4 regions of the Lysinibacillus sp. NPDC058147 genome follow, and region 3 is predicted to be linked to each of the others. Evidence: riboswitches for the same ligand, from Rfam matches in the RefSeq annotation. Region 3 holds a riboswitch; each other region holds the start of a gene.

What was found. Region 3 has a riboswitch for S-adenosylmethionine ahead of ACFVT8_RS18230 (cyclase family protein). Riboswitches for the same ligand answer to the same signal wherever they lie in the genome.
Region 1: linked by a shared signal. The riboswitch ahead of metK (methionine adenosyltransferase) and the one ahead of ACFVT8_RS18230 (cyclase family protein) in region 3 are both predicted to bind S-adenosylmethionine.
Region 2: linked by a shared signal. The riboswitch ahead of ACFVT8_RS16660 (methionine ABC transporter ATP-binding protein) and the one ahead of ACFVT8_RS18230 (cyclase family protein) in region 3 are both predicted to bind S-adenosylmethionine.
Region 4: linked by a shared signal. The riboswitch ahead of ACFVT8_RS22085 (MetQ/NlpA family ABC transporter substrate-binding protein) and the one ahead of ACFVT8_RS18230 (cyclase family protein) in region 3 are both predicted to bind S-adenosylmethionine.

Annotation. Positions count from the first base shown of each region.
Region 1 covers NZ_JBHVUJ010000001.1:24,967-29,487, reverse strand. Annotated here, with positions in the region: gene ACFVT8_RS00140 (gamma carbonic anhydrase) at 1-247, shown strand, start outside; gene metK (methionine adenosyltransferase) at 420-1,616, opposite strand; SAM riboswitch class I at 1,904-2,022, opposite strand; gene pckA (phosphoenolpyruvate carboxykinase (ATP)) at 2,728-4,314, shown strand.
Region 2 covers NZ_JBHVUJ010000005.1:233,854-238,374, forward strand. Annotated here, with positions in the region: gene ACFVT8_RS16640 (arsenate reductase family protein) at 13-369, shown strand; gene gcvH (glycine cleavage system protein GcvH) at 757-1,137, shown strand; gene ACFVT8_RS16650 (toprim domain-containing protein) at 1,324-1,665, shown strand; gene ACFVT8_RS16655 (thioredoxin family protein) at 1,682-1,984, shown strand; SAM riboswitch class I at 2,049-2,152, shown strand; gene ACFVT8_RS16660 (methionine ABC transporter ATP-binding protein) at 2,573-3,601, shown strand; gene ACFVT8_RS16665 (methionine ABC transporter permease) at 3,591-4,259, shown strand; gene ACFVT8_RS16670 (MetQ/NlpA family ABC transporter substrate-binding protein) at 4,343-4,521, shown strand, end outside.
Region 3 covers NZ_JBHVUJ010000006.1:200,331-204,851, reverse strand. Annotated here, with positions in the region: gene ACFVT8_RS18240 (Cof-type HAD-IIB family hydrolase) at 1-416, shown strand, start outside; gene ACFVT8_RS18235 (DedA family protein) at 633-1,229, shown strand; gene ACFVT8_RS18230 (cyclase family protein) at 1,285-2,022, opposite strand; SAM riboswitch class I at 2,117-2,222, opposite strand; gene ACFVT8_RS18225 (YuzC family spore coat inner layer protein) at 2,371-2,781, opposite strand; gene ACFVT8_RS18220 (MFS transporter) at 3,153-4,337, opposite strand; gene ACFVT8_RS18215 (winged helix-turn-helix transcriptional regulator) at 4,448-4,521, shown strand, end outside.
Region 4 covers NZ_JBHVUJ010000011.1:70,736-75,256, forward strand. Annotated here, with positions in the region: gene ACFVT8_RS22075 (methionine ABC transporter permease) at 1-60, opposite strand, end outside; gene ACFVT8_RS22080 (methionine ABC transporter ATP-binding protein) at 53-1,078, opposite strand; gene ACFVT8_RS22085 (MetQ/NlpA family ABC transporter substrate-binding protein) at 1,184-2,017, opposite strand; SAM riboswitch class I at 2,206-2,310, opposite strand; gene ACFVT8_RS22090 (pyridoxal phosphate-dependent aminotransferase) at 2,531-3,700, opposite strand; gene ACFVT8_RS22095 (PhzF family phenazine biosynthesis protein) at 3,808-4,521, shown strand, end outside.

The DNA.
Region 1 (4,521 bases), on a different contig from region 3:
AAAAGCCTTAATAGGTATGGGCTCTATAGTATTAGACGGAGCGGAGATTGGAGAGGGTGCATTCATTGGGGCGGGTAGTCTAGTACCTCCTGGCAAAGTCATTCCTCCAAATAGCTTAGCATTAGGTCGTCCTGCAAAGGTTGTAAGAGAATTGAATGATGAAGATAAAGAAGATATGGAACGCATCATACGTGAATATGTAGAAAAAGGACAATACTATAAATCTCTTCAAACAGAAAATAAATAGCTATTTCAACAGCTCCACGTTTGCTTGAACAGACGAACCATACATAATTATGATTAGGAGCTTCTCTTTTTCGATAAAAACAGCGAAAGGGGCTATAAGAATGTTGAGCCCCTTTCTGTAAAAGTTATTTTAAAATATTTTTCTAGCTACTTCATTACTTTAGCTGAATAGCTTAGTAGCCTACTTTTTCTTTTAATGCGTCAGCTTTGTCTGTTTGTTCCCAAGGTACATTTAAGTCTGTACGACCGAAGTGACCATATGCTGCAGTTTGCTTATAAATAGGGCGACGAAGGTTAAGCATTTTAATAATCCCTGCTGGGCGTAGATCAAATAGCTCGCGTACCCATTTTACAATTTCACTTTCCGCAACTTTTCCTGTCCCGAATGTATCAACAGCAATAGATACAGGTTGTGCAACACCAATCGCATAAGCTAGTTGTACTTCAGCTCGTTCTGCTAAACCAGCTGCTACGATGTTTTTTGCCACATAGCGTGCTGCATACGCCGCTGAACGGTCTACCTTAGTTGCGTCCTTACCAGAGAAAGCACCTCCGCCATGACGTGCATAGCCACCGTATGTATCAACGATGATTTTACGTCCAGTTAGACCAGCATCCCCTTTTGGACCACCAATTACGAATCGGCCAGTTGGGTTGATGAAATATTTAGTATCGGCATCAAGTAATTCACTTGGAACAACTGGAGCAATAACGAATTCTTTTAAGTCTGCTTGAATTTGCTCAAGTGTAGCTTCTTCGTCATGCTGTGTTGAAATTACAATCGTATCCACGCGCACTGGTACATTGTTTTCATCATATTCAATAGTTACTTGTGTTTTTCCGTCTGGACGTAAATATGCTAGTTCACCAGATTTACGTACTTCCGTTAAACGACGAGCCAATTTATGCGCTAAACTAATTGGTAATGGCATAAGCTCTGGTGTTTCGTTACATGCATAACCGAACATTAAACCTTGGTCACCTGCACCAATTGCTTCAATGTCAGCATCTGTCATAGAGCCTTCACGCGCCTCTAATGCTTGGTCAACACCTTGAGCTATATCAGGTGATTGCTCACCAATAGCAACAAGTACTGCTAGGTTTTCAGCATCAAAGCCATATTTCCCACGTGTATAACCGATTTCTGCTACAGTATCACGAACGATACCTTTAATATCTACATAAGTAGAAGTAGTAATTTCTCCTGCTACTAAAACTAAGCCTGTAGTTACTGTTGTTTCACACGCTACACGTGCGTTTGGATCTTCTGCTAAAATTGCATCTAAAATGGCATCCGAGATTTGATCACAAATTTTGTCTGGATGTCCTTCTGTTACACTCTCTGATGTAAACAGTCGACGGTTTGTCATTTGGTTTCCTCCTATTACTTTTACAAATAATATTTGCGAATTAATACGGTACTCATTACCCATGTCAAGTCCGCTCCTAAAGATTGAACTCTTAAGCCGTTGTTGCTGTCGTCGCACTTTCGCACAATAAAACAGCTGCTGCTCTTAACACGAGGGTTTCGAAAGATCCGTCATTTAATAAGGAAAGGACTATATACTTACCTTTATATTCGTTTTTAACAATAAAAAAATCCTTTTCCCACGTTTACTTAACATGAGGAAAGGAATAATGACTTCATAACCTTTCACTCTTATCGTTCAAGGGGTTTCCCCTTGCATCAGGTTGGCACCAGCGCATGTCGTGAAATGTTTCATGCAGGTTGCCGGGTTTCATAGGGCCTGACCCTCCACCAGCTCGGGATAAGAGTATCCGTTCAATATCTCATAATACGGAAAAGGTCGAACGTTGTCAAATATTTTTCACTTATTTCAGCGGATGTTCAAAAAACCGCTGAAATAGAGGAACTCAGTCTAAGAACGCCACGTCCTCTAACAATTTATCTGTGCGACAGCGACACAGACTGAATGACCGACATCACGTTGACACAAAGCTGATTCCAGACGCAATTGCTGGGACATAATTGATTGTATTCTTATAAAGAAAGTATGGGTTATGTAATTTGGATTATGCTGTAATTTGAAACAAAATAATCCCTATTCTCCACCTCACATCATGTGTTAACATATGTGTGACCCTTTACAGCACATTTTGTGGCTACAGAACATGTGGTGGATGAATATGATCCTAGCCTCTTTTCAGTTGACACAAGCTCCAACTTTAAAAACAGCTAAGACTTCACATCCTGTGCGAACCTCATGTCAACAAAAGCTTCCAAATGCATTTTTGCTGTGTCGAAAGTGATTGTGTGATCACTTATAATAAATAGGGTAAAAGGCAATATAAAAACGAATCTATTTACTTTTTGTCGTTTTCTTGAAAAGTAATAAAATCTGAAAAATAATTTCTTAATTAGTATAGATTATTTAAGCAATTGTGTTATACTAATTTTGAAATTAAGAAAATCTCCCTCGAACTCTAGGGAATACTATAAAAAAGGATGGTATTTAATCGATGAATTCAGTAGAAATTGCAAACGAACTGAAGGAATTATTAAGCGGCGGTAACATTAATGTTCAACTTTCAGTACCACAATTAGCTGAAAAGGCTACTTCTCGTGGTGAAGCTATGTTAACAGTAGATGGCGCAGTTCGTGCAGAAACTGGCAAATACACTGGTCGTTCACCTAAAGATAAATATACGGTAGAAGAAGATAGCACAAAGGATAAAATTGACTGGGGCAAAGTTAACCGACCAATTTCTTCTGAAGTGTTCGATAACTTATATGTAAAAGTAGTAAAATATTTAAAAGAACGTGACGAATTATTCGTATTCAAAGGCTTTGCTGGTGCTGACAAAGATTCACAATTAAGCATCCAAGTAATCAATGAATATGCTTGGCACAATCTTTTCGCTCATCAATTATTTATCCGTCCAACTAAAGAAGAATTAGCTTCTCATGTTGCTGACTTCACGGTTATCTCTGCTCCTAACTTTAAAGCAGACCCTGCTGTTGATGGCACAGCTTCTGAAACTTTCATCATTGTATCACTTGAAAAGAAAATCATCCTAATCGGTGGTACTGAATACGCTGGTGAAATCAAAAAATCTATTTTCGGTATTATGAACTACTTATTACCACAACAAGGCATCCTTTCAATGCACTGCTCAGCAAACGTTGGCGAAGCTGGTGATGTTGCATTATTCTTCGGTTTATCTGGTACTGGTAAAACTACTTTATCTGCTGATCCTGACCGTAAGCTTATCGGTGACGATGAACACGGTTGGTCTGATAATGGTGTATTCAACATTGAGGGTGGTTGCTATGCGAAAACAATTAACCTTTCTGCTGAAAAAGAACCAGAAATCTACAACGCAATCCGCTTCGGTTCTGTTCTAGAAAACGTAGCTGTTGATCCAGAAACTCGAGTTTGTGACTATGATGATGGTTCATTAACAGAAAATACACGTGTAGCTTATCCAATTCAATACATTGAAAATATTGTTGATCCATCTGTTGCAGGTCACCCAAAAACAATCATCTTCTTAACAGCTGATGCATTTGGCGTATTACCTCCAATCAGTAAATTAACAAAAGAGCAAGCAATGTACCACTTCCTAAGCGGTTTCACATCTAAACTTGCTGGTACAGAACGTGGTGTAACGGAGCCAGAACCAGTATTCTCAACTTGCTTCGGTTCTCCATTCCTTCCACTTCCAGCAACAGTTTATGCTGAAATGTTAGGTCAAAAAATTGACGAGCACGGTGCACAAGTATTCTTAGTGAACACTGGTTGGACTGGTGGCGAATACGGAACTGGTAGCCGTATGAAGCTTTCTTACACTCGTACAATGGTACGTGCTGCAATTGACGGCAAATTAGCTAATGTTGAAACAATTCAAGATTCAGTATTCGGTTTAAACATTCCAACTTCTATTGAAGGTGTACCAACTGAAGTGCTTAATCCTCGTGATGCATGGGCAGACAAAGCTGCTTATGATGCAAAAGCTGCTGAACTTGCTGGTTTATTCAACAAAAACTTTGAGAAATTCTCAAATGTTTCTGAAGCTATCATTAATCTTGGCGGTCCATTAAAATAATTTACTAAACAAAGGGAACGATTTTCAGTCGTTCCCTTTTTTGTGTTGAAAAACTTTAATTTCAATAAAATTAAGGTGTCCTATTAAGGCTCCTCTGCACAACGAGGGGTTGATTTCCGTTCCGACTGGTCGCTTTGCCGCTGACGCTTCGCTTTCGCGCAGAGCAGAGCTTCCTGGGGGCGTCCGATGAGCCGCTTCGCTTCGCTC
Region 2 (4,521 bases), on a different contig from region 3:
AGGAGCCTATAAATGACGATTCAATTTATTCATTATCCGAAATGTACTACTTGTAAAAAAGCTCAAAAATGGCTAAATGACAATGGGGTTTCATACGAAGAGGTACACATTGTCGAACAACCGCCTACAAAGGACGAATTATCAAAACTATGGCAAGCTAGTGGACAACCGTTAAAGAAATTTTTTAATACTTCTGGTATGAAATATCGCGAGCTTGGCTTAAAGGATAAACTTGCTGAAATGACTGAAGAGGAGCAACTTGAACTGCTTGCTTCAGATGGTATGTTGATTAAACGTCCGATTGTAACCGATGGAAAAAAAGTTACTTTAGGGTTTAAAGAATCAGATTTTGAGCAAGCTTGGAAATAACGCTTTTAACTTCTTTCAGTAGAAGTCTCTCACCTCTATAGTTGGTGAGATGAATACGGTTATAAATTACTTTCCAAACATCCGTTGAAATAGAAGAACTCAGTCTAAGAGCGCCACGTCCTGTGGCAACGGCTGAGTGACCAACATCATGTTGGCCTAAAGCCTCCGGCGGATGTCATAGAATCGGAAAAGAGTTCTTAGGGGGGATTAGCCTAAAACCATCGCATCCATGCGATAACGGCTAATTGACCTGCATCGTGCAGGCCTAAGCACAAAGCATTCCGGACACAATTATGCTGTGGCATAATTGATTCTTGCTTGTTTTTATGGAAGAAGTATGGCACACTGAAAATGAATATATTACATATTTATGGAGGGGTTTTTTGCATGAGCACACCTAAAGACTTACGTTACTCTGAAGAGCACGAATGGGTAAAAGTAGAAGATGGTAAAGTACGTATCGGTATTTCTCATTTCGCACAATCTGAACTTGGAGATATCGTTTTCGTTGAGCTTCCACAAGTTGGCGACGAAATCAAAACTGATGATCCATTCGGTAGCGTAGAATCTGTAAAAACAGTTTCTGAATTATACGCACCAATCTCAGGTACAGTAGTTGAAGTAAATGCAGATTTAGAAGATAGCCCAGAATTCGTTAATGAATCACCATATGAAAAAGCATGGATGATCGTTGTAGAGCCAGCTGATGCATCAGAGATTGAAAAGCTAATGACAGCTGAGCAATACGAAGAAATGATTGCAGAATAAGACAAGCCTGAATTAGAAAAACGTCGGAAACTACCGACGTTTTTTATTATCTTCATTCATCCTGTCATTACAGTAAGTGTGGTGAAAGCAAGTATATTCCTTTATCAATAGGTGTCTAACTGTATCAACAACAAGGTTTATTGATATAATGAGTTATAAGGGATATGTCTAAATGGGGGTGGCGTGATGGTCGAGGGAAAATGCTTAATTGTCGAAGGCCGATCGGATAAGCTTCAAATTGAACCTATTTTAAATGAAGATGTTAAAATACTTTGTACGAATGGTACAATCGGTGTGCATCAATTAGAAGAGTTGCTTGATCCATACGAGGGATGTGAGCTTTTTACGTTTTTTGATGCAGATACATCGGGTGATAAACTACGAGCATTAATGGACAGACATTATCCAGAGGCAGAGCATTTACGTACGATGCCAACATATAAGGAAGTTGAGACAACTCCGAGAAAGGTGTTAGCAGCGATATTACTTCGTGCACACTTCTCAATCCATAATGAATATATTTTGTAAGGTTGCGTGAAAAATGATGGAAGAATGGTCAAAAGAGCAGTGGGACGCAGTTGTCCAATCAGGTGAAAAGGCTGCCTTTTATTTATATACGCCAATGTGTGGAACGTGTGCAGTTGCATCGAAAATGATGACGATTGTTGAGCAATTGCTGCCACAGCTACAGGTCGGTAAAGCGAATATTAATTTTATAGAGCAAATAGCTTATGCTCATAAAATCGAAAGTGTACCATGTTTACTCGTATGTGAAGACGGAGAAGTGACAGAAAAGGTTTATGCCTTTCAATCCGTACCATATTTATACGAATTGTTAAAAAATTAATTGACTGAATATTAATAGCGTGGTAAAGTAACAAATATATTAAAAAAACAATAAATATATCGAACTCTTATAAAGAGCGGCGGAGGGAAGTGCCCTATGAAGCCCGGCAACCATCACAAAGTGAAAAGGTGCCAAATCACCCAAAGATTTATCTTTGACAGATGAGAGAACGGTTTAGCGTATAAGATACGTGACCCCTTCTACTTGTCTATAAGTGAAGGGGTTTTTTTAACTTCTTTCAACACCCGCTGAAATAGAAGAACTCAGTCTAAGAACGCCACATCCTGTGGCAACGACTGAGTGACCAACGTCATGTTGGCCTAAAGCCTCCGGCAGATGTCACGGAATCGGAAAGGAGTGCTTAGGGGATATTAGCCTAAAACCATCGCATCCATGCGATAACGGCTAATTGACCTGCATTGGTGCTGTGTTGCTGACGCTTCGCTTTCGCACAGACAAATAGACGTTACTGTCCGCTGCGTTAGCACTACGCATTCGCGCAGAAAACATCTGCAGGCCTAAGCACAAAGCCGATTCCGGACGCAATTATGCCGAGGCATAATTGATATAAGAAAAGGAGAATTCGCTATGATCAATCTTCAAAATATTACGAAGAAATACAAAACCGCGAATGGCGAATTAATAGCTGTCAAAGACGTCAACCTTTCTATTAATAAAGGTGAAATTTTCGGCATTATCGGCTATAGTGGCGCTGGTAAAAGTACAATGATTCGCTTGTTAAACGGCTTGGAAAAGCCTACATCCGGTACGGTGACGGTTAACAATCAAGAATTTTCATCCATAAAGGGGCAAAAGCTCAGAGATGCTAGACAAAAGGTCAGTATGATTTTCCAACATTTCAACTTACTTTGGTCTAGAACTGTTGAAGAAAACATCGCTTTCCCACTAGAAATTGCAGGTGTTCCAAAAGCAAAACGTGAAGCACGTGTGAAAGAATTAATAACTTTAGTTGGCCTAGAAGGGCGCGCTAAAGCATATCCATCACAATTATCAGGTGGACAAAAGCAACGTGTAGGTATCGCTCGTGCACTTGCTAATAATCCAGAGGTATTGTTATGTGATGAGGCAACATCCGCACTCGATCCGGAGACAACAGATGCTATCCTTGATCTCCTTGTCGATATTAACGAACGATTAGGTTTAACGATTGTGTTAATCACACATGAAATGCACGTTATTCGCAAAATTTGTCATCGTGTAGCGGTTATGGAAGCTGGAGAAATTGTAGAACGTGGTGAAGTATTACAAGTATTCCAAGCTCCACAAGCTGCCATTACGAAAAAATTCGTTTCTCAAATTACAGATACGAAGGAAACACAGGATACTGTGGCACAAATTAAAGCAAATTACCCTAATGGACAACTTGTTAAGCTAATTTTTGTAGGTGAAAAAACGGAGCAGCCTGTCATTTCACATCTTGTGAAACAGTTTGATGTAGAAGTAAGTATTGTACATGGGAATATTTCGCAAACGAAAAATGGCGCGTACGGTACACTTATTGTGCAAATTGAGGGCTCAGAGTCCAATGTTGCTGCTGCACTTAGCTACTTAAATACAGTCGAAGTACAAACGGAGGTGATTGCAAATGCTAACTAGTCTTTTTCCGAATGTCGACTGGGAAAAATTGTGGGACGCTACGTATGAAACATTGTACATGACAACAGTTTCTACGGTTATCACATTTATACTTGGATTAGTAATTGGAATCTTATTATTTTTATCAAGTCCCAACCAATTATGGGCCAATAAACTTGTGAACTTTTTAACGGGCTCAATCGTTAACATTTTCCGTTCGATTCCATTTATCGTTTTGATTATCTTATTAATTCCATTTACGAAGTTTTTACTCGGCACAATTCGTGGCGCAGATGCGGCTTTACCAGCACTAATAATTGGAGCTGCACCATTCTATGCACGAATGGTATTAATCGCCTTACGTGAAATCGATAAAGGTGTTATTGAAGCAGCTCGTTCGATGGGTGCCAAAACATCAACGATTATTTGGAAAGTATTAATTCCAGAATCGTTACCAGCGCTTATTTCGGGTATTACTGTAACGGCTGTAGCACTTGTTGGTTATACTGCGATGGCAGGTATTATCGGTGCAGGTGGTCTAGGAAACTTAGCATTCTTAGATGGTTTCCAACGTAATCGCACAGATGTAACTTTAATGGCGACTATATTAATCTTAATAGTTGTATTTATTATCCAATGGATTGGCGACATGATTACGATCAAAACAGATAAACGTTAAAAAGAACATCTCGCTACATCTAAGAGGTTATTTCGGTTTTATACCGCTAACATATTTAAATAAGAAAAAGGGAGAGTAATAAAATGAAGAAGTTATTAGCAGGATTATTTTTATCAGTATTAGTACTAGCTTTAGCCGCTTGTGGTGCTGGTAAAAAAGAAGATACAAGCTCAGGATCATCATCTAGTGATAGTAAAGAAAAAGCAACGTTAACAGTAGGTGCTTCAAATACACCTCATGCGGTTATTCTGGAAAAAGCAAA
Region 3 (4,521 bases):
AAGCCATGCGAGAAACATTATCTTTGCAAGAGTTTCCCGTTATTAATGAAGATATTTCAACGCAAGAGGTTTACTTAATGTGTTTATATGGCGATGAGGATATTGAGAAAAAGTATATTACAAATTTCCCTCATTTATTATTTAAGAGGTGGCATCCGTATATTACAAATGTTTTGCAACATGATATTTCCAAATCTATTGCTGTCCAAGCTGTACTAGATTATTTCGACTTGAGTTCTGAGGAAGCACTTGCTTTTGGCGATGGAGATAATGATATCGACATGCTAGAGCAGGTTGGCTTTGGTATTGCAATGGGCAACGGTAGTAAAGCATTAAAAAATGTCGCTAATTATGTAACGAAGAAATCAACGGAAGACGGTATTGATTATGCTCTACGTGAGCTACAAATAATTTAATTATTTTAAAGTGAATAATATTTTAGGTAAATTAAAATATAAATCAACTAGTCTCTAAGAAAAAACTATAGTTATAAAACGCATTTTTTTACGATACAACATTGATTGTTTTCATGGAGAAAACTGTATTTAATCCATAATACTCATAAAGTTGTGTCCTTTGAGTTATTATAAAGCTAACTATTAAAATTATTACGCTTTAGGTGGGATGGATTTATGGCGCATCACGTGCAATCTCTTATTGAACATTATGGATATTTTGGCATCATTCTTATCCTAGTTGGGGGGATTGTCGGGCTGCCACTTCCTGATGAGATATTTTTGACATATGTAGGGTATAGTGTATATCAAGAAACTCTTGCACATATTCCAGCATTAATCAGCGCTATTATAGGTGCAGCGGGGGGGATTACCCTGAGTTACTATATAGGCTATAAATTCGGGCTACCTTTATTACGAAAATACGGTTCGAAAGTCCATATTACTGAACAGAAAATTGATTTTACTAAAAAATTATTTGAAAAAATTGGACCGATATTATTATTAATAGGATATTTTATTCCTGGTGTACGACATCTTACTGCCTATATTGCGGCAATTAATAATTATCCTTATAAAAAATTTGCTTTCTTTGCTTATACGGGAGCAACTATATGGACATTTACTTTTATTACCTTAGGGAAGGTACTTGGAGAGAAGTGGCATTATGTTGGGTTATATTTATCCCGCTACAGTATTTATGTTATAGTATTGTTCATCATCATTATGTTGATTGTTTATTTTGTTTTCAAAAGAAAGAATACATCTAGATAAATTAAATTTATGAAGGGTCTGATTCAATATTTATTGAATCAGACCCTTTGCTATATTAAGGTAATATTGCGAATGAACGGACAGGGAATCCAGACGCTTTTTCAGGCTTTGGCACAATATTGAATATAGCAGCGCCTTTTGGAGGGAGCTTATCTAAATTTGTCATAAGCTCAATTTGGTAAGTATCTTGCTCTAGCACAAAATATTCGCCGTCTAACTTACCATTTTTACGAAAATCAGCTGCTGAATCCGTATCAAAAGTTTCGTGGCCAATAGCACTTACTTTTCGTTCGTTGAATAAAAATTGTAACGCTTCTAATCCCCAGCCTGGAATGTGATTATTGCCATCAGCGTCTTTGTTGCTGAAAGACTCTTTATCTGGCCAACGTTTACTCCAATCGGTACGTAGCGCAACAAAGGTACCTGCTTCAATTTCCCCATATTGAGCTTCAAAGTCGAGAATATCTTGAACACTTAACGTGTAGTCGTTATTAGTTTCGGCTTCTTTAGATTTATCAATAACGATTAGTGGTAGCACTAGTTCTTTTAGCTCCAATTCCTCTAAATAGCGTGTATCTCGCACAAAATGGATAGGTGGGTCGATATGTGTTCCATATTGCCCAGGGAAAGTGAATTGTTGTGCAAAGAAGCCGTCGTCATGCGAAAATAATGTTTCAAATTTTGCATCATCAAACATAAAGAAATGTGGAGAATTTGGACCAAAAGTATGTGTTAAATCTACCCATTCTTTCGATTTCAATAGTTGAATTGCTTGTAAAAGTTCGTTTGTCATAATAGTTCCCTGCTTTCTTTTAATTAGAATGTAAAAACAAAAAAGAGTCCTCCTTGAAGAAGAGGACTCTTGCGCAAAGCAACTGAAGTAAGTCTTCTCATCTTCAAGGCCAAATTTTTGCCAATTGGAATTAGCACCATACCTATAGGCTGGTTGCTGAGACTTCATAGGGCCAATCCCTCCGTCTCTCTTGATAAGAAAAAAACGATATAAGAATTTTCAGAAATAACGATTACAAACACTTTAGCATATTTATTTATTGTTTACAAGTTCAATAGGAATACAAGGTTAAAATTCATAAAGATTATAAAGGCAAAAAAAGAGGGCCCTTTTCAAAGGACCAACTCTTCACCAACCCAAAATTAGTGTTAGCTTACAACAGCTACTTTCAGTAAATGTTATACGTAACCCATCTGGTGTATATGCGGTTTCGAATTTTATAGTAATGCCTGTTGACGCAATTAACTTTTCAACTTCGGTTTTATTTGATTGTTGTGCTGCGTTCATAAGATCATGCGCAAATTGCTCTGATTCATCAATTTTATCCGTAAGTAATTGTGCTTGCTGCATAATAACCTTGATCCGTTTCGCAGAAGTCTTCAATTTCTTTGTATTGACGATTGGAAATGGGCTTCTATTTGTTGGGTTTGTCGGCATTGCTAGATGGCTAGAAGGGTGTTGAATTGTTGGTTGATTTGCCATTACCCATGCCGGATAATAATTAGGATAGACAAAATACGGATAAGGATTGTAATACAACTAAATTCCTCCTATCCTATGCTGATACCTTATATTATGTACAACTAAGACTTTCGGTGTTAATGGTTAACTTTGAAAAAACTGAGAGAAAAATGATCTGACCCAAAAAAGTTAGATTGGTGTCTAACTTTTACGGGGCAGTTCAAAAGGGCTCAGTTGAATGGGTTAACTCTCGATCAACTTATACTTCTTCTAGATGAAAAAAATTGTGCAATATATGATGAGGCAATATTCAATCGTCATTAGACTATCTGTATCCAAATTTCAAGGCATGTTTTGATGATACTTTCCTTCAATCAAATAAATAGCAAAAAGGAAGGCGCTTTTTAGACAGCACCTTCCTCACATTTTTTTACCTGTAAGCAATGTATTTATTTTTTGTTTCTATCGAAGATTAACCATAGTAACGTAGTAACTGCAGCAACCATCACCATACCGAATCCGTATATAGGAGTATGAGCTAATGATTGTTGGCGAACGATGATTCCTCCAATGTAGGATCCTAGAAAAATACCAATGTTAAAGGCCGAAATATTTAATGCTGAAGCCATTGAAATAGCTGATGGTATATATTTTTCTGAAATCTGAACGGCATAAAGCTGTAATCCCGGTACATTCATAAACATAAATAGCCCCATAATTAAGACCATTATTAATCCACCGATTGATGATTCTAAAAAGAAGTTGATGCCGAGTAGCGCTAATGCTAAGCCAATAAGGATAATAAAAATAGAACGTAAAGGGTTATTATTCGCAAAATGACCACCTAATGTATTACCGATGGCAACACAAATACCGTATACAACTAAAATCACGACTATTGCTTTAGGTGAGTAGCCCATATACTGCTCTAAAATAGGAGAAATATACGTATACACTACGAATGCGCCACCATATCCAATTGCAGTAATAAAGAGAATTAATAGCATTCTTATATTTCCTAATACTTTCCCGATATCTCGAATAGATATTGGATTCCCTTTAGTTAATTGACTAGGTACAAGTAGGGCATTACTAATTAAGCCAATAATACCTATGATAACTATGAAAATGAACGACATTCGCCAATCAGTTATTTGTCCAATAAAAGTCCCTAGTGGGACACCAGTCACAGTTGCTAATGTTAGTCCTGTAAACATAAAAGCTATTGCACTTGCTCGTTTATTAGGCGCTACAACATCTGCAGCGATAACAGAGGCAATAGACATAAACACACCATGTGCTAATGCTGAAATAACACGCCCCGTTAGTAGTAATGAGAATGAGGGTGCTAATGCTGCAAGTAAATTACCGATAATAAATAGTACCATAACAAGCAGTAATACATTTTTGCGACTTATGCGCGATGTTAATGCTGTTAAAAGCGGTGCACCAATAGTTACACCTAGTGCATATATGGATACGGTTAAACCCGCAGTACTTAATGTTATATCAAAATTTTCTGTAATTAATGGAAGTAGTCCAACGCTTATAAATTCTGTAGAACCGATACCAAATGCACTAATCGCAAGTGCGAGTAATGTTAGTTTGGCATTCGGCACTTTTGTATCTTTCATTCTAATAATATCTCCTTTGATTTCTTTTATAGTATATAGTAATATTCATATATGCCTAAAAGTTATATAGGGTACTTTTAGTTACTATTGAATATTACAGGGGGTTTACAATGAAAAAAGTTTATAATATTGGTGTTGAAGCCACTCTTGAAGTTATTGGGGGCAAATGGAAACCTATTATTCT
Region 4 (4,521 bases), on a different contig from region 3:
GATAATAGATTTCCAAATAACATCTGACCAATCTGCAAAGAAGCTTTGAATGCTATTCATTTAATTCGCCTCCTAATTCCTCAACGCTTACCCCGTTTTCTGTAAAATACTTAAGTGCTTTTTCAACGATATGTGACTCACCGTGTAGATGCACGACAATATTACCAACAATGCCGTTTTTTAATTCAATGATATTGGCTGTTAAAATATTTGGTTGAACATCATACACTTTGCTCACTTCTGCAAGTAATGGTTTCCCAGTACTTTCACCAAGGAATGTTAAACGAATAACACTCCCCGAAACATTTAATTGCTCGATAAGGGAAGGCGATAAATTACGTTGAGAAATGGTATTTAAAAACTTTCGGGTCGTTGGATGCTGAGGCTTCGAAAATAGTTCTATAGCAGAGCCATATTCCACAACCTTCCCTGATTCAAGAACAGATACATCATCGCAAATTTTTTGAATAACATTCATTTCATGTGTAATGAGTAAAATAGTGATGCCTAGCTCACGATTAATCTTCAAGAGAAGCTCAAGAATAGCGTCAGTTGTTTCAGGGTCGAGTGCACTTGTTGCTTCATCACTGAGCAAAATCTCAGGCTCTTGGGCAAGGGCACGTGCAATAGCGACACGTTGTTTTTGACCACCTGAAAGCTGGCTAGGATAACTATCTAATTTCTCTGTTAGGCCAACAATTTCTGCATATTTTGCAACGCGTTTTTTCACTTCGGAGTCGTTATAGCCAAGGAGCTTTAATGGTACCGATATATTGTTGTACACAGTCGCTGTTTTTAAGAGGTTAAAATGCTGGAAGATCATCCCGATTTTTTGGCGGGTTTTGCGAAGGTCGTTTAGAGAAAGGGAAGTAATATCTACATGATCGATTAATACCTTTCCTGTTGTTGGACGCTCTAATAAATTGACACAGCGAATAAGGGTACTTTTTCCTGCACCACTATAGCCGATAACCCCATGAATTTCACCTTTTTTGACATGTAAGTTAATACCATCTACTGCTTTGACGATACCTTTTTTAGTTTTAAATTCTTTTGTTATATTTTCTAATTGAATCATACTGTGATATCTCCTTTCTAAGTCCTTCTATAAAGCAAGAATCTGCTAGCTTTCCTGTAGGAGTCTCGCAGATTCTCGATTTTATGAAAGGTTCTTAATCGTTACTTACCAGCTTGGAATTATAGAACCTTTGAATTCCTCTTCAATAAATTTGCGTACTTCATCAGATTGATAAGCTTCAACGAATTTCTTAATAGTTGGGTCGTCCTTGTTTTCAGCACGTACAGCAATGTAATTTACATATGGAGAGTCTGTAGATTCTAAAAGAATGGCGTCTTTTTTAGGGTTAATGCCAGCATCAAGTGCGAAGTTCGTATTAATAGCTGCTACATCTACTTCACTAAGTTGTTTTGGAATTTGTGCAGCCTCTAATTCAATGAATTTCAAATTCTTTTTGTTTTCTTCCACATCGCGGATAGATGCTGTTAAATCTGCTCCGTCTTTTAATTTAATATAGCCCGCCTCTTGAAGGACAAATAGGGCACGTGCTCCGTTTGTTGGATCATTTGGTAATCCGAATGTTGCACCATCAGGAACGTCACCGAATGATTTGTATTTCTCAGAGTATATGCCCATAGGAGTTAAAATTGTTTTTCCAACTGGCACTAAATCTGTATTGTGATCTTTGTTAAAGGCATCGAGGAATGGCTTGTGTTGATAGCTGTTTACATCAAGATCACCCTCGGCTAACGATGTATTTGGTAAAACATAATCAGAGAAAGATTTTACTTCTACCTCTAAGCCCTTTTCTTTGGCAACTTTTGCTGCAACCTCTGCAATTTGCTCGTGTGGACCAGAAGTTACACCTACTACAATTTTATGTTCATTAATAGCCTTACTTTGACTATCTTTACTATCTTCTTTAGTACCGCAGCCTACTAATGCTGCTACCAATGTGAGACCCGCTAAACCTAATAAAAATTTGTTTTTCTTTTTCATGAAACATACCTCCAAAGTTGTGTTTTATCGGTTTGTATAAAAAAACAATTTCGCCTTGGCGTAATTGCCGTACGGATTTTGAATTGTGCTAGCACAATTCAAAATGCCGGAGGCTTTTATCTTCATGTAAATGAAAATAAAAAAAACTCTCTTAAAAAAATTAAGAGAGGCTCATGAAAAAGTGTCCTCTCTTATCTTTCAAACGATGGTCGTTTGCAGGATTTAGCACCTTCCTTAAAAAAGGAGGTTGCCGAGCTTCATAGGGCCAGTCCCTCAGCTACTCTTGATAAGAGATTTATAATATTTTTTTGTAAATCCGATAGAACTAATATAAATTATAGGATATAGTAAGTCAATCGAATTTTTAAAATTTTTTATTTTATTATAATATTTAGTCGCGATAGAATCCGTTAGAAGAAGGGTTAGAGCAACCAAAAAAGAGTGTGAAATAAAAAACTGTTCCCATAGCAAGTTTGAGCAGTTTAATCTACTCAGGTAGGGGGATTGAGATGTTCATGAGCTAAATAAGTTTAATTTTTCAATTCTGCTAATCGCTTCGCGTAAACGGTCTTCGCTAACAAGTAAACCAACCCGCACATAGCCTTCACCATATTGACCGAAGCCATTGCCTGCAGCAACTGCGATATCAGCTTTGTCAAGTAATAAATCGGCAAATTGTTCACTCGTAAAACCTAACGGAACAGGGAGCCATGCAAAGAAAGAGCCTTTCGGAGCTGTTACTTGCCAGCCAATTCGCTGAGCTTCTTCAATCAGGACATTTCGTCGACGCTCATAAGTCGCTCTTAGCTCATCCGCGCAACTTTGAGAAGCAGTAAGCGCAACTGCCGCGGCTTGTTGCACTGCCGGGAATTGACTACAAAATAGATGATCTTGAATAAGGTTAATGGCTGCAACAATATCAGGGTTACCAACTGCAAAACCAATACGCCAGCCCGCCATATTATATGTTTTGGATAATGTATACATTTCGATACCGACATCTTTCGCACCGTCCGCTTGCAAGAAGCTGATAGGTTTATTGCCGTCAAATCCAATTGCCCCGTAGGCAAAATCATGTGATACGATAATGTTGTGTTCTTTTGCAAAGCGTACTGTTTCCTCGAAAAATTCAAGTGTTGCAGTACCACCAGTTGGATTATTCGGGTAATTCAAGTAAAGCAGCTTCGCCTTTTCTTTTACTGCATCGGATAAAGCATTATAATCAGGCAGGAAATTATTTTCTGCAAAAAGTGGCATGACTTCAAAATTAACATCACCTAATACGACTCCGGATAAGTAATCTGGATATCCGGGATCCGGCAATAACATTGTATCACCGGGATTTAATACTGCTAACGGTAGCTCAACAAGACCAATTTTCGTACCACCGAGAATAGCTACCTCTGTTTCAGGATCAATGTCAACATTGAATTCACGTTTGTAGAAGCTTGCTGCTGCTTGGCGTAATTCAGCTATGCCACGAAATGGAGAGTATTTATGATTTTGAGGATTTTCTGCCGCCTCCTGTAATGCTTTAATAATGTGAGGGGGAGTGGGTTGATCTGGATTACCTTGACCAAGATTGATAACATCACGCCCTTCAGCAAGAGCGGCGTTTACTTTTTGTACAAGTGCTGCAAAAAATTGAGTTGGGAGTTGCTGTAGTTTTTTTGAGAATTCCATGCGCGTTCACCTTTTTCAGAATATAATAATTATTAAAGATATGATGCACATAATATTACTTTTTCTGGTAATTGTCTAGAGCCCAATAGTATATGAGGTGAGGAAAATTGAACAAAGTCTCGTATTTTATCATCAATGCTTTTACTACAGAGCTTTACAAGGGAAATCCCGCAGCAGTCTGTTTACTTGATTCAGCAATACCTGAGTCGACTATGCAAAAAATCGCTCAGGAGATTCCCGTACCAACAACAGCTTTTGTCCAAAAAAGAGGTAATGATTTTTTTCTTAGATGGTTTACACCAACAAAGGAAATACCGATTTGTGGACATGGAACAATCGCTAGTGCTTTTTTACTCTGGAAACAAGGGATTGTACCCATCAATTCTACGATTACATTCCAGACTGTAAGTGGCCCTTTGCAAGCAAATTGGTTGAATGAACTAGTTGAAATAACAATTAAGAAGTATCAGTTAGAAGAGATTGAATGTCCTTTGGAGCTTGAAGAATGGCTTGGGTTGAAACCTACATATGTAGGAAAAACAGAATTGGATTATATAGTGGAGCTAAGTCACGAAGAGTATATTGCAGATTTCAAAGCTGATTTTCCCGCGATGAAACAATTCCCTGTACGTGGTGTTTGTATTACAAGTATTTCTAAAAATGATGGAATTGATATTGTCTCTAGATTTTTTTCCCCAGCACAAGGCATTGATGAAGACCATGTAAATGGTTCCTCTCATGGTGCGTTAGGACCTTACTGGTGTGCAAAATTATCAAAAGAAAGCATCGTTAGCAAACAGCTTTCAAAACGTGGAGGATTA